One region of the Segeticoccus sp. genome, then DNA from elsewhere that is predicted to be linked to it. Evidence: predicted binding sites of a transcription regulator. Region 1 holds the regulator's gene; the other holds the start of a gene.
The links. The regulator HrcA, encoded in region 1, represses chaperone genes, less so after heat shock. The targets are predictions, from matches to a motif close to TTNGCACTCGNNNNNNNCGAGTGCNAA.
Positions count from the first base shown of each region.

Region 2: a site for HrcA is predicted at 4,071-4,097, ahead of VFL99_RS07000 (FmdB family zinc ribbon protein). Genes of this name have one in related genera too.

Region 1 covers NZ_DASSTI010000040.1:8,433-15,550, reverse strand. The annotation lists gene VFL99_RS04605 (16S rRNA (uracil(1498)-N(3))-methyltransferase) at 1-511, opposite strand, end outside; gene dnaJ (molecular chaperone DnaJ) at 508-1,632, opposite strand; gene hrcA (heat-inducible transcriptional repressor HrcA) at 1,704-2,738, opposite strand; gene VFL99_RS04590 (DUF3097 domain-containing protein) at 2,966-3,853, shown strand; gene VFL99_RS04585 (NUDIX hydrolase) at 3,921-4,895, shown strand; gene nadA (quinolinate synthase NadA) at 5,057-6,070, shown strand; gene VFL99_RS04575 (L-aspartate oxidase) at 6,067-7,118, shown strand, end outside.
Region 2 covers NZ_DASSTI010000063.1:12,137-19,254, reverse strand. The annotation lists gene VFL99_RS07010 (penicillin acylase family protein) at 1-2,216, opposite strand, end outside; gene VFL99_RS07005 (potassium/proton antiporter) at 2,329-3,999, shown strand; gene VFL99_RS07000 (FmdB family zinc ribbon protein) at 4,110-4,499, shown strand; gene VFL99_RS06995 (S-methyl-5'-thioadenosine phosphorylase) at 4,601-5,500, shown strand; gene cpaB (Flp pilus assembly protein CpaB) at 5,504-6,235, shown strand; gene VFL99_RS06985 (MscL family protein) at 6,334-6,687, shown strand; gene VFL99_RS06980 (AAA domain-containing protein) at 6,990-7,118, opposite strand, start outside.

The DNA of each region.
Region 1 (7,118 bases):
GCGTGGCCGCCTCAAGACGCGGTATGACGTCCCGCAGGCGCGCGTGCGGCGCGACCTCGGGCACCCGGGCCCGGCGCGACTGCTTGGCGGCGGCGCGGACGACCTTGCGCCACTTGGCGTGGGCCCGGTCGGCCCGGTCGCCACGCCAGACGACGACGCTGCGCTCGGCCTGCCAGGGCACCACTTCGTCGACGCCGAGCTCGGTCGCCGCCTCGATCGCCTGCTCGTCCCGGTCGCCCTTGGCCAGGGCCTGGACGAGGACGAACCGCGGCTCCGGCGGGGGCTGCCGCTCGACCACGTCGACGTACAGGTGCAGGGCGGCCTGCTCGCGGGCGGTGACCGTGGCGGTGGCGACCAGGCCGGCGCCGTCGGCGAGCAGCAGCAGCTCGCCGGGCGCGAGCCGTTGGACGGTCGCGGCGTGCCGCCCCTCGGCACCGTCGAGGGTGAACGACGCCCCCGCCGTGAGGCCGTCGAGCGCGCCCGGCTCGAGCAGGAAGAGGGGGGCGGTCACTTGCCGGTGAAGGCGCCCCGCAGCTTGCCGAACAGCCCCGTCTGCACGGGGGCGAGCCGCCCCTCGGGGCGTTCCTCGCCACGAGCAGCCGCGAGCTGGCGCAACAGGTCCTGCTGCTCGGCGTCGAGGTGCGTGGGCGTCTGCACGCTGAGGTGCACGAGCAGGTCGCCACGACCGGTGCCGCGCAGGTGGGTCACGCCCTGCCCGCGCAACGTCACGACGTCGCCGGGCTGGGCTCCGGCCCGCACGTCCACGTCGGTCATCCCGTCGAAGGTGTCGAGCTTGATGCTCGTCCCGAGCGCCGCCGCGGTCATCGGCAGCTCCACCGAGCAGTGCAGGTCGTCCCCACGCCGCTGGAAGGTCGGGTGCTGCTCGACGGCGACCTCGACGTAGAGGTCCCCGGGCGGGCCGCCACCGGGACCGACCTCGCCGCGCCCGGAGAGCTGGATGCGGGTGCCGGTGTCGACACCGGCGGGCACGCGGATCTTCAGCGGCCGGCGGGTGCGTACCCGCCCGTCGCCGGAGCACTCGAAGCAGGGGTTGGGGATCACGGTGCCGTAGCCCTGGCAGGCGGTGCACGGGCGGGAGGTCATGACCTGCCCGAGGAAGGAGCGCTGCACCTGCTGCACCTCGCCGCGGCCCCCGCAGATCTCGCAGGTGCGCACGTCCGTGCCCGGCTGGGTGCCGGCACCGTGACAGGTGGAGCACTCCACCGCGGTGTCCACGGTGATCTCCTGGTCGCTGCCGAACACGGCCTCGGCGAGGCTGATGTCCAGGCGCAGCAGCGCGTCCTGGCCCCGCATGCGCCGAGAGCGGGGGCCGCGGCCCCCGCCGGCGGCACCGGCGCCGAAGAAGGCGTCCATGATGTCGCTGAACGAGAACCCTTGGCCGAAACCGCCCTCCTGGCCCCCGTAGGGGTCGGCGCCCATGTCGAAGGCGCGCCGCTTCTCCGGGTCGGAGAGCACGTCATAGGCCTGCGAGACCTTCTTGAACTGCTCCTCGGCCTCGGGTCCCGGGTTCACGTCGGGGTGCAGCCGGCGGGCCAGCTTGCGGTAGGCCCGCTTGATCTCCTCCGCGCTCGCGTCTCGGGAAACGCCGAGGTCCTGGTAGTAGTCGTTCAACGAAAGTCCTTGTCAGCCTTGGAGATCAGTGTCGTTCATACCGGTCGGTGGCGCACCTGCAGTCACCATCCTCACGAGTCCAGGATGTCGGAGACATAGTGCGCGACGGCACGGACTGCCGCCATTGTCGTCGGGTAGTCCATGCGGGTGGGTCCGAGGACACCCAGCCCCGCGAGCCGGCCGCTGCCGTAGCCGGTGCTCACCACGGAGGCGCTGCGCAGCCCGACGTGCGGGTTCTCCGCGCCGATGCTGACGACGACCGAGTCGTCCGCCCCGCGGATGTGGCCGAGCAGCTTCAGGAGCACCACGTGCTCCTCCAGTGCCTCGAGCACCGGACCGATGCTCAGGGCGAAGTCCGGCCCGACCCGAGCCAGGTTGGCGGTGCCCGCCAGCACCACCCGCTCCTCGCGCTCCTCGACGAGCGCGTCGTCGAGCGCTTGGACGACCCGGCGGGCCAGCTCGCGCGACTCCGGGTCGAACTGCTCGGGCAGGGACTGCAGCCGCTCCGCCGCCTCGGTGAGCATCCGGCCGGCTGCCTCGCCGTTGAGGCGGCCGCGCAGGTCGGAGACGACCTGCTCGCCGCGGGGCGTGGTCAGGTCGGCCACGAGGTCCTCGGTGTCGAGCACGCGCTGCTCGACCCGCCCAGTGCCCACGATGAGCACCAGCATCAGGCGCTGCGGTCCCAACGGGACCAGCTCGATGTGGCGCACCTGGGACCGGGTCAGCGAGGGGTACTGCATCACGGCGACCTGGTGGGTCAGTGACGCCAGCAGCCGCACGGTGCGCTCGACGATGTCGTCCAGGTCGACCGCGCCCTCGAGGAACTGCGCGATCGCCGCGCGCTCGGCCCGGCTCAGCGGCTTGATCGAGCTCAGCCGGTCCACGAACATCCGGTAGCCGGCGTCGGTCGGGATGCGACCCGCGGAGGTGTGCGGGGCCGAGATGAGGCCCTCCTCCTCCAAGGCCGCCATGTCGTTGCGCACCGTCGCCGCGGAGACCCCGAGCTGGTGCCGCTCGAGCAGCGACTTGGAGCCCACCGGCTCGGAGGTGCGCACGTAGTCCTGCACGATGGCGCGCAGCACCGACAGCCGTCGGTCCTCGTTCACGAGCTTCACCTCCCAGTCGCCGCAACGTCGCTTGGCACTCAGGTATGCCGAGTGCCAAGTCTACGTGCTCCGCCTGGTGGCGCCCGTGGTGACGCGGGCGGGCGGACCCGCTGACGGGACACGAGCATGACGTTCGCCGCGCCGCCTGGCCGGTTTCCCCACGATCACGCCGCGGGCGTGGTGTGTCCTCGCGGCCCCCGCGGGAGGGTCGGCCTACGCTCGCCTGCGTGAACGATCGCTACGGCTCTGACGTCCTCGCCGGCGATTGGCGTGCCCCGGTGCGCGGTCGCAGCCGGCCCGTCGAGGCCGAGCCGGGACTGGTCGTGGAGGACGTCGAGACCGGCTGGTGCGGCGCCGTGGTCCGCGTCGAGAAGGCCGGCGGCATGCATGTCGTGCACCTCGAGGACCGGCGGGGCCGGACCAAGGGCTTCCGGCTCGGGCCGGGCTTCCTGCTCGACGGCGCGCCGGTGACGTTGACCCCGCCGACGGCCGCGGCACGGGCGGCCACCACCCAGGCGCGTCAGGCCGCCGCGCGCACGGCCAGCGGCTCCCGCGCGGTGCACGGCGCCCGGGCGCGGGTCGCCTCGGCCTCACGGATCTTCGTGGAGGGCAAGCACGACGCGGAGCTGGTCGAGAAGGTCTGGGGTGACGACCTGCGCCTCGAGGGCGTGGTCGTGGAGATGCTGGACGGCGTGGACGACCTCGCCGCGGTGATCCGCGACTTCGCGCCCGGCCCGGGACGTCGCATGGGCGTGCTCGTCGACCACCTCGTGGCCGGCACCAAGGAGCAGCGGCTCGTGGACGAGGCGCGGGCCCTGCGCCGGTATGCCGACCACGTGCTCGTCGTCGGGCACCCCTACGTCGACGTGTGGCAGTCGGTGCGTCCCGAGCGGCTGGGCTGGTCGCGGTGGCCGGTGATCCCCCGTGGCCGATCCTGGAAGCACGGGATCCTCGCCGAGCTGGGCTGGCCCCACGACACGCAGGCAGACGTGGCACGCGGCTGGCAGCGCATCCTCGGCACGGTCCGGACGTATGCCGACCTGCAGCCCGAGCTGCTCGGCCGCGTGGAGGAGCTCATCGACTTCGTGACCGCGGACGCCTCCCCGCACCCGTGAGCCAGCACCCGTGAGCCAGCACCCGTGAGCCAGTAGCCGTGAGCCAGACCCGCCCCGTGGACCACGCATGAACCTGGTCAGCGCCGAGCTCGTCGCCGTCGTCGCCACCGTGGCCGACGGAGAGCCGCTCGTGCTCGCCTCCGGCGAGCCCGCCGCGCTGCCGCACGGCCCGCTGGAGCCCGAGCACCGGTCGCTGCAGGCCGGGATGCGGGCCTGGGCCGCCGAGCAGACCGGGCACGAGCTGGGTTACGCCGAGCAGCTCTACACCTTCGCCGACCGCGGCCGCTCCGGAGCAGCCGACCGCAGCGTGGCCATCTCCTACCTCGCGCTGACCCACCGGCAGACCGACGCCAGCGCATGGAACCCCTGGTATGTCCACCTGCCCTGGGAGGACCGCCGCTCCGCCACCGGCATCGCCCTCGCCGGGCAGCTGGCCGAACCCCTGCGAGCCTGGGCCGAGGCCGACCCCGGCCTGGCACCGCTGCGCCGCGAACGCGTCGCGCACGCCTTCGGCCTGGGCGGCGACCCGTGGCGGCCGGAGCTGGCCCTGCACCGCTACGAGCTGCTCTGGGAGGCCGGGCTCGTCGCCGAGTCGGCACCCGACCGAGGCGCAGCCGGAGGCACCGCGGCAGGTGCGGCGGACAGCGAACGCGCCGGGTCGGGCATACCTGCTGGGGACCGTGGCCGGTCGGAAGTTGCGGCGAGCGGGATGCCGATGCTGCACGACCACCGGCGCATCCTCGCCACCGGCGTGGCACGGCTGCGGTCGATGCTGCAGTACCGGCCGGTGATCTTCGAGCTCGTGCCGGAGGAGTTCACGCTCGGGCAGCTGCAGACCTGCGTGGAGGCCCTGGCCGGTCAGGTCGTGCACAAGCAGAACTTCCGCCGCCTCGTGGAGCAGCAGCACCGGCTCGTCGAGCCGACCGGCGCGGTGGCACGCAACACCGGAGGACGCCCGGCGCGGCTGTACCGCTACCGCAGCGAGGTCTTCCGCGAGCGCCGGCACGTGGGCACGAAGCTGCCCCTGCCCCGCAGCACCTGACCGGACCGCTCCCCCAGGCCGACACTCCTCCCGTCACCGCGGACGGGCGCGGGGCACAGCGGCGCCGGTGTGACGCAGGCCACGCCGTCGCCCCGTCCACGCCGTGCACCACCGGATTATGCTCGGCTTGATTTACTCAGTATGAACATAAGGAGTTCAGGATGAGTGTCACGGACGTGGTCGAGGCCCGCGGGCACACCGCGGCGGCCGTCGCGCAGACCCGGGAGGTGTATGCCCGGGTCGCGCACGTCATCCCCCAGGTCGAGTGGGCGGCCTTCGCCGAGGACGTGGTCGCCATCGAGCGGCTCAAGCAGGAGAAGGACGCGGTCGTGCTGGCGCACAACTACCAGACGCCCGAGATCTTCCACGGCGTCGCGGACCTCGTCGGTGACTCCCTGGCCCTGGCGCGGCAGGCCCAGTCGGTGCAGGCCTCGACCATCGTGCTGGCGGGCGTGCCGTTCATGGCGGAGACCGCCAAGCTGCTCAACCCGGCCAAGACCGTGCTGGTGCCCGATGCCGGGGCGGGCTGCTCGCTGGCCGACAGCATCACCGCCGCCGACGTGCTCGCGCTCCGGGCCGAGCACCCGGGCGTGCCGGTCGTGACCTACGTCAACTCCACCGCGGCGGTGAAGGCGGTCAGCGACATCTGCTGCACCTCCGGCAACGTCGAGAAGGTGGTGGCCGGTCTGGGCGCCGACCGCGTCATCCTCATCCCCGACGAGTTCCTCGCCCGCAACGTCGCCGACCGCACCGGCATCGAGGTCATCACGTGGGCGGGACGGTGCGAGGTGCACGAGCGGTTCACGGCCGAGGACATCCGGCAGCTGCGCCGCGACCACCCCGGGGTGACCGTGCTGGCGCACCCGGAGTGCCCGCCGTCGGTGGTGGCCGAGGCGGACCTGGCCGGCTCCACCGCCCAGATGGGCGCCTTCGTGCAGGAGCACCAGCCGCGCACGGTGGCCCTGATCACCGAGTGCTCGATGAGCGACAACATCGCCGCCGCCAACCCGGGTCTCGAGCTGATCCGCCCCTGCAACCTGTGCCCGCACATGAAGCGCAGCACGCTGGCGGGGATCCGGGCCGCCCTCGAGAGCGGCCGGCCGGAGGTCTGCGTGGACCCCGCCGTGGCGCCCGCGGCGCGTCGGGCGATCGAGCGGATGCTGGAGCTCTCGTGAGCGCCTGCGACCCAGGGCGGGCGACCGAGCTGGACGGACTGCCGGTCGTGATCGGCTCCGGCCTGGCCGGTCTGATGACGGCCTGGGCGCTGGCCCCGGAGCCGTGCGTCCTCGTCTCGGCCGGTCCGCTGGGGGTCGGCACCGCCAGCGGCTGGGCCCAGGGCGGCCTCGCCGCCGCGATCGACCCGCAGGACGACCCCGCGCTGCACGCCGCCGACACCCTGGCCGCCGGCGCCCACCTGGGCGACCCGGCAGCCGTCCGCCGCATCACCGGCGCGGCGCCCTCGGTCGTGGAGCTGCTCGTCGCGCTCGGGGTGCCGTTCGACCGGCGCGCCGACGGCTCGCTGGTGCTCGGGCTCGAGGGTGGTCACGGCCGGCACCGGATCGTCCACGTCGACGGTGACCGCACCGGCGCCGGGATCACCCGCACGCTGGTCCAGGTCGTGAGCCGGCTGCCGAGCGTGACCCTGCTGGAGCACACCCGCGCCACCGGGGTGGAGGTGGACGATGCGGGGTCCGTCACCGGGGTGTCGTTGACGAGCACCGCTGGCACACAGCGGATCCGGACAAGACGCGTGGTGCTCGCCACCGGCGGCGCCGCGGCGATCTTCGCCCACACCACCAACCCGCTGGGCTCGCACGGGCACGGGCTGGCACTGGCCGCGCGGGCCGGCGCCGCGCTCGCGGACCTGGAGTTCGTGCAGTTCCACCCGACCGCCCTCGACGTCGGCCGGGACCCGATGCCGCTGCTCACCGAGGCGCTCCGCGGCGCCGGGGGGCGGTTGCTCGCCGACGGGGAGCGCTTCGTCGACGAGCTGGAGCCGCGGGACGTCGTGGCCACCGCGGTCTGGGAGCAGCTGCGGCGCCGTCGCCCGGTGGCCCTGGACGTCCGGTCCGTGCCGCGCCTCCCCGAGCGGTTCCCCGGCCTGATGACGGTCTGTGCCGAGCTCGGCCTGGACCCGCGGCAGGGCGTGCTGCCGGTCCGGCCCGCCGCGCACTACCACATGGGCGGTGTGCTCACCGATGCCCGCGGCCGGACCGACGTGCC
Region 2 (7,118 bases), on a different contig from region 1:
CACGTGTCCGTCTTCTTGCCCAGCGTCTTGGTGAGGTCCAGGCGGGCGTCGACCATGGCCTGCCGCAGGATCTCGTCACGGCCCTCGGTGACTGCCGGCGTGGACTTGTTGTCCCACCACGGGTCGTTCGGGCGGGCGAGCAGCTGGGCGACCGCCTCGCGCCACCGGCCGCCGCCGTCGGCCTGCAGGTCGCGGGGCAGCTCGTCGTCGAAGGTGAGCGTGAGCAGGTGCGACCAGACCGCGTTGTAGTAGGCCGCCGCCGCGGAGTTGCTGCTGCCGTCCGCCGGGGAGGTGTAGTTCCAGTGCCGCAGCAGCCGCTGCGCCTCCTCGATGAACGGCGAGCGGTGCAGGTCCACGGACAGCAGCATCGGGACGAGGCTCGGCGCGAAGATGTTGCGGGTGTCCAGCTGGATCCGACCCATCTGGGCGGGGCTGATCTTCTGGTCGCGCTCCAGCAGCGTGCGGATCCGTTCACTGCGGAACCCGTAGCCCCACTCGGTGGTGAGGAACGGCTTGGTGCTTGCCGTCACCGCCTGGTTCGCGGTGACGATGAAGCCCTCGGCCGGGTCGAGCACGTGCGGCAGGTCGGCGAAGTCGACGAAGCCCTTCCAGTCGTAGCGGCTGTCCCAGCCGGGCGCGGGCCAGTAGCCGGGTGGTGCGTGCTTGATGGCGCTGCGGCGGATCGGCACCATTCCCGGGGCCTGGTAGCCGATGTGTCCCTGGGTGTCGGCGTAGACGAGGTTCTGCGCCGGCACGGCGAAGTCCTTGGCGGCGCGGCGGAACTGCTGCCAGTCGGTCGCCGCGTTCAGCTCGAAGATCGCGTCGGCGGTGCGCGTGGGCCGCAGGCCCGTCCAGGCGAGCGACACGGCATACCGCGGGTGTTGTTCCTTGCCGGCGACCGGCGCGGTCCCACCGGCCGCGGCGACGTCGGGCAGCACGTCGGACATGATCGGACCGTGCACCGTGGAGCGGACGGTGAGCGGGACGTCCTTGCCGCCGGCGACGTGGATCGTCTCGTGCCGCACCGTGATCGGGCGGTAGCTCCCGTCGCGCTCGTAGGACCCGCTGACCACCTTCTCCAGGTAGAAGTCGCTCACGTCGGGCCCCAGGTTGGTGAATCCCCAGGCGATGTGGGCGTTGTGGCCGATCACCACCCCGGGCAGGCCGGCGAAGGTGAAGCCGCTGACGTCGAAGGGGCACTGCGCGCTGACGGTCCGGCAGTGCAGGCCGGTTTGGTACCAGATGCCGGGGATGCCGACGCCCAGGTGGGGGTCGTTGGCCAGCAGCGGCTTGCCGGTGGTGGTGTGGGCGCCGCTGACCACCCAGGAGTTGGAGCCGATGCCCTCCCCCCGGCCCAAGGTCGCCGGGATCTTGCGGAGGGCAGCGTTCACCGCCGAGAACGCCCTGCGCGCGTCGGGGGTGCGCAGCGAGCGGTAGGCGGCGTTCACCGTGGCGCCCCGCCCGTGCGCGGCCGGTGGCAGCTGTCCGGCGCCCGGCGGCGGTGACCAGTCCCGGGCGGACAGGATCGGGGCGTGCACCCGGTAGGGGTAGGGCGGGTAGAGCGCGTCGATGTGCCGCATCGACATCGTCCCGGCCAGTCGCGCCCGGGCCAGCTCGTCGGCGTAGTCGCCGCGCAGGTCCCAGGCCATCGCCTTCAGCCAGGCGAGGGAGTCGACCGGGGTCCACCGGCGCACGTGGTAGCCGGGGAACTTCCGGGCCAGGACGGCATACTCCAAGGACATGTCCGACGGCGAGCCCTTGGAGGAGATGTAGGCGTTGACGCCGTCGGCGTAGGCGCGCAGGTAGCTCTGCGTCTTCGGGCTGAGCTTGGGCAGCTCCTCCTGGGCGACGTGGTACCAGCCCATGGTCCGGATCACCCGGTCGGTGTCGAGCCCGTCCTTGCCGACCAGCTCGGACAGCCGCCCGGAGACGATGTGCCGGCGCAGGTCCATCTGGAAGAAACGGTCCTGGGCCGCGACGAAGCCCTGCGCGCGGAAGAGGTCCTCGGGGTTGTCGGCATAGATCTGCGGTATGCCGTGTGCTCCCCTGATGACCGTGACGTCCCCTCCCAGCCCGGCCACGTGCAGCTCACCGGACGTCTGCGGGAGGGAGCGGCGCAGCTGCCCGACGACCAGCACCCCGAGCACGACCGCGACCGCCACGATGACGGCCACCACGGACACGGCGATGCGTCGGAGGACCTTGGGGCGCGGCACCCTGCGAGACTAGGCCACAGGTTCGGCCAGGCGGGGGACGCGGGTGGTCGACCGCCGGCGCGCCCGCCGGTGCGGCTGCCGCGTCGACGACCGAGGGCAGGAGGTGCGCATCGTGCCGATCGCACAAGCGCCTGCCCTGATCACCAACCAGCAGCTCACCCCGTTCCTGCTCGTCGGGACGCTGGTGCTGCTGACCTGCGTGGTGGCGGTCCGGTTCGCCGTGCGCTCCGGGCTGCCGACCCTCTTGATCTACCTCGCGATCGGGGTGGCGCTGGGCGACGGCGGGCTCGGCATCCGGTTCAGCTCCGCTGACCTGACCCAGGTGCTCGGCTACTCGGCCCTGGTGCTCATCCTCGCCGAGGGCGGCCTGACCACGTCCTGGCGCAGCATCGAGAAGTCGGTCGCTCCGGCCGGGGTGCTCGCCACCGTCGGCATCGTCGTCTCGGTGCTCGTCGTCGGCAGCGGTGCGCACTACCTGCTCCACCTGCCGTGGACCATCGCGCTCGTACTGGGTGCCGTGGTCTCCTCCACCGACGCCGCCGCCGTCTTCTCGGTACTGCGCCGGGTGCCGCTGCCGCCACGGCTCACCGGGATCCTCGAGGCCGAGTCCTCCTTCAACGACCCGCCGGCCGTGCTGATCGTGGTGGCGCTGGCCGACCAGGCGGCGCACGGGTCGTCCGGGCCGCTCTGGCTGCTCGCGCTGACCGCGATCGGCGAGCTGGCCGGCGGCGCGGTGATCGGTGCCGGCATCGGCTGGGCCGGGGGCAAACTGCTGCCCAAGGCCGCCTCGACCTCCTCCGGGCTGTTCTCCATCGGGATCCTCGCCCTGCCGGTCCTCGCCTACGCCCTGGCCAACCAGGCCCACACCAGCGGCTTCATCGCCACCTATGTGGCCGCCCTGATCCTGGGCAACCTGCCGTTGCCGCACCGCCCGGCCGTGCGGGGATTCGCGCAGGCCATGGGCTGGGTCGCGCAGATCGGGTTGTTCGTCCTGCTCGGCCTGCTGGCCTCCCCCGGACGGCTCGTGCACCAGCTGGTCCCCGCCGTCGTCATCGGCCTGGTGCTGCTGCTCGTGGCGCGGCCGCTCTCGGTCCTGATCGCGGTCACCCCGTTCCGGATCCCGCTGCGCGAGCAGGCGTTCCTGTCGTGGGCGGGTCTGCGTGGAGCCGTGCCGATCGTGCTCGCGACCGTGCCCGCGACGGCCGGGATCCACGGTGTCGACTGGCTGTTCGACCTCGTCTTCGTGCTCGTGGTGATCTTCACCCTCGTGCAGGGGCCGACCCTGCCGTGGGTGGCGCAGCGACTCGGCCTCGGCGACGTGCACCACACCGTCGATGTCGAGCTCGAGGTCACGCCCCTGGAGGAGCTGGGCGCCGACGTGCTGCAGGTGCAGATCGGGCAGACCTCCCAGCTCGCGGGCGTCGAGGTCTTCGAGCTACGCCTCCCGACCGGCGCCGACGTGACGCTCGTGGTGCGCGACGGCGAGGCGATCGTGCCGGCGCCGGACACGATCCTGCGCCACGGCGACCAGCTGCTCATCGTCGCCACCCCGCAGTCGCGGGCGAGGGCGGAGGCCCGGATCCGGGCCGTCAGCGAGGGCGGCCGGCTCGCCGAGTGGCACCGCTCCCCTCCGGCCGGGCGCGACGCGCCGGCCGCGGCTGCTGGGCGCGGCGTGGCACCCGGGCCCCGCGACGGTGAGCGGCCCACGACCGGGCCCCGGCGCGGCCCCGTCCTCCCCCGTCACGTCCGCGGCGCCCCGCCCCGCCGCCGGGAGCCCCGGTGAGCCCCCACGCGACCGTGGCGCCGGGCACGGGCCGCTCACGATGCACATCCACCCGGCGAACCGGCGTAGACTTGGCACTCGGACCCCGAGAGTGCCAGATGGAGGAATCCGTGCCCACCTACGCCTACGCGTGCACCGAGTGTGACCACCGCTTCGACATCGTCCAGTCCTTCAGCGACGACGCCCTGACCGTGTGCCCGGAGTGCCAGGGGAAGCTGCGCAAGGTCTTCAACGCGGTGGGTGTCGTGTTCAAGGGCTCGGGCTTCTACCGCACGGACTCCCGCTCGAGCAGCAACGGCTCCTCGGGCAAGAGCGGCTCCTCCGCGGCGAAGTCCTCCTCGTCGGAGAGCAGCTCCAGCGGCTCGGGCTCAAGCGGCTCGGGCTCAAGCGGCGCGAGCTCGAACGGGTCAAGCTCCAACGGCACGGGCAGCTCGGGTCAGAAGGCCGCGAGCGGATCGAGCAGCTCCTCCACCGGCTCGGGCAGCGGCTCGGCCGCCTGAGCACTCCCTGCCTCCACACCCCGGGTGCGGGGTGACCCGGCCGTCCCCAGCGCGGGAACGGCAGGCCGGACGGCGCGCAGCCGGACACTACTGTCGGCACCATGACGAGCTCCCCTGTCCCCGCCGAGCACCCGGATCCCGCCGCGTCCGTGCCCGACCGAGGGAGCGCCGCGGCGCCCTCCCGCGCCGACGTCGGGGTGATCGGGGGGTCCGGCTTCTACACCTTCCTCGAGGACGTCGAGCACGTCCGCGTCGACACCCCCTTCGGCGAGCCCAGCGACGAGGTGGCCCTCGGCCGCGTGGGCAACCGGCCGGTCGCGTTCCTCGCGCGGCACGGCCGCGACCACCGCTTCCCGCCGCACCGTGTCAACTACCGCGCCAACCTGTGGGCGCTGCGAGCGCTCGGTGTCCGTCAGGTGCTCGCTCCGTGCGCGGTCGGCTCGCTGCTCCCCGAGCAGGGCCCGGGGACGCTCGCCGTGCCCGACCAGGTCATCGACCGCACGTGGGGTCGCCCGCACACCCTGTATGACGAGCCCGGGCCGGTCGTGCACGTCCCCTTCGCCGACCCCTACTGTCCGCGCGGCCGGGCCGCGGTGCTCGCGACCGCGGCAGCGCAGGACGCCCCGGCCGTCGACGGGGCCACGCTCGTCGTCATCAACGGCCCGCGGTTCTCCAGCCGCGCCGAGTCGCAGTGGCACCGGGCGGCGGGCGGGACCCTCGTCGGCATGACCGGTATGCCCGAGGCCGCCATCGCCCGCGAGCTCGCCCTCTGCTTCACCACCGTCGCGCTCGTGACTGACTTGGACGCGGGCGTCGAAGCGGGTCCGTCGGTGACGCACGAGGAGGTGATGCGGGTCTTCGCCCGCAACGTCGACCGCCTCAAGGACCTGCTTCGCGCGACGATCCCGGCGCTGCCGGCGGCGGAGGACGACGACTCCGCCGCCTGCGCGTGCCGCCGGGTCCTCGACGGGATCACCCTGCCGTTCGCGCTGCCGGGCTGACCGATGACCGCTCCCACACCAGCGCCTACCCGTCCGTCACGGCTCGACCGACTGCTGCCGCCGCCGCTGCGCGGACCCAGCCGCCGCGCCGCGTGGAACCGCGCGCGCCTGCGCCGGGCGGGAGCCGCGCTGCTGGTCGCGCTCGCGGCGGTGCTGGGGTTGTCGGCGCTGCGACCGGCGCAGGCTCCACCCGGCATACCCGTCCTGGTGGCGGCCCACGACCTGGCCAGCGGCACGCGGCTCAGCGCGGCGGACGTGCGGGTCGCCGAGTGGCCGGCGAGGAGCCGGCCGCCGCGCACGGCGCGCACCGTCGAGGCGGCGCTCGGGCGGACCGTCAACGCCCCGGTGGCCGCGGGCGAACCCCTTCCCGCCTCCCGGCTGCACGCCTCGGGGGTGCTCGCCCACCTGCCGGCTGACGAGGTGGCGGTGCATGTGCCGCTGCGGGACCCGGCGACCCGTCACTACCTTCAGCCGGGGGACCACGTCGACGCGCTGTCCGCGGCGGGTGGTCGCACAGTCGCCAGCGACCTGCTCGTCCTCGCGACCGGGACTCCCCGTCCCGGCGCCGGGCCGGGCACCTCGTTGGCGGCGCCGTCGACCGGGTCCACCGGGGCTGCCGACGCGGCGGGCGTGCTGGTGGCGGCGACGGCGGAGCAGGCCGCGAGCCTGGCGGGCACCATCGCCGAGGACGGTCCGGGCGCGGGCGTGGTGCTGTCCATCCGTCCCCACAGGTGAGACGACACATCTCACCTGTTGCACATCCACCGTTCGGACACTTCTCTCCGCTAGTCTTCGGCCGCGCACATCCTCCGTGACCGAAAGGGGAACAGCTCATGTCCGGCTTCAAGGACTTCATCATGCGCGGTAACCTCGTCGAGATCGCCGTCGCGTTCATCATGGCGACCGCCTTCGCCGCGGTCGTGACCGCCTTCACGACCATGATCCTCGACATCATCGGCAAGGCCGGCGGCTCGCCGAACTTCTCCGGCTGGCAGCCGGGGGGCATCCACGTCGGCTCGTTCATCACCGCCGTGATCGCCTTCCTGATCCTCGCGGCCGTCGTCTACTTCTTCGTCGTCAAGCCCTACGAGATGGCCAAGGCCCGCTGGACCAAGGAGCCCGAGGTCGCCGAGACCGAGCTCGAGCTCCTGGCGCAGATCCGCGACTCGCTCGCCGTGCGTCGCTGACCACCGCGCCGCCGACCGCAGCACGTCACGGGGGACGCAGCAGCAGGGGCAGGCACGAACGCGACGGGGTGGGAGCCGACCGGCTCCCACCCCGTCGCCGTGTCCGGAGATAGCGACCGCCGGCCGCAACCGCAAGCTCAACTGGCAGTACTGCTCTCGCGGCGACCCGGCACGCAGGGGGAGACGCCGGAAGTCGCCGTACTGCCAGCTCACCTTGCGGTCCGGGCAGTCCCCACCTTGCGACCACGTCCCATCCCACCGTGCGGTCCGGCCCGCCCTCCGGTCGGGAAGGGCGGGGCCGATCAGCCCCAGTGCGGTGGGCGCTGCTCCTGCAGCCAGCGGTCGTGGGCGCTCTCGTCCGCCCGTTCGCCCCAGCCCTCGTCCGTGTCGTCGCGGGTCTGGTCCGACCGGCGGAAGCGGCGCTTGCGCTT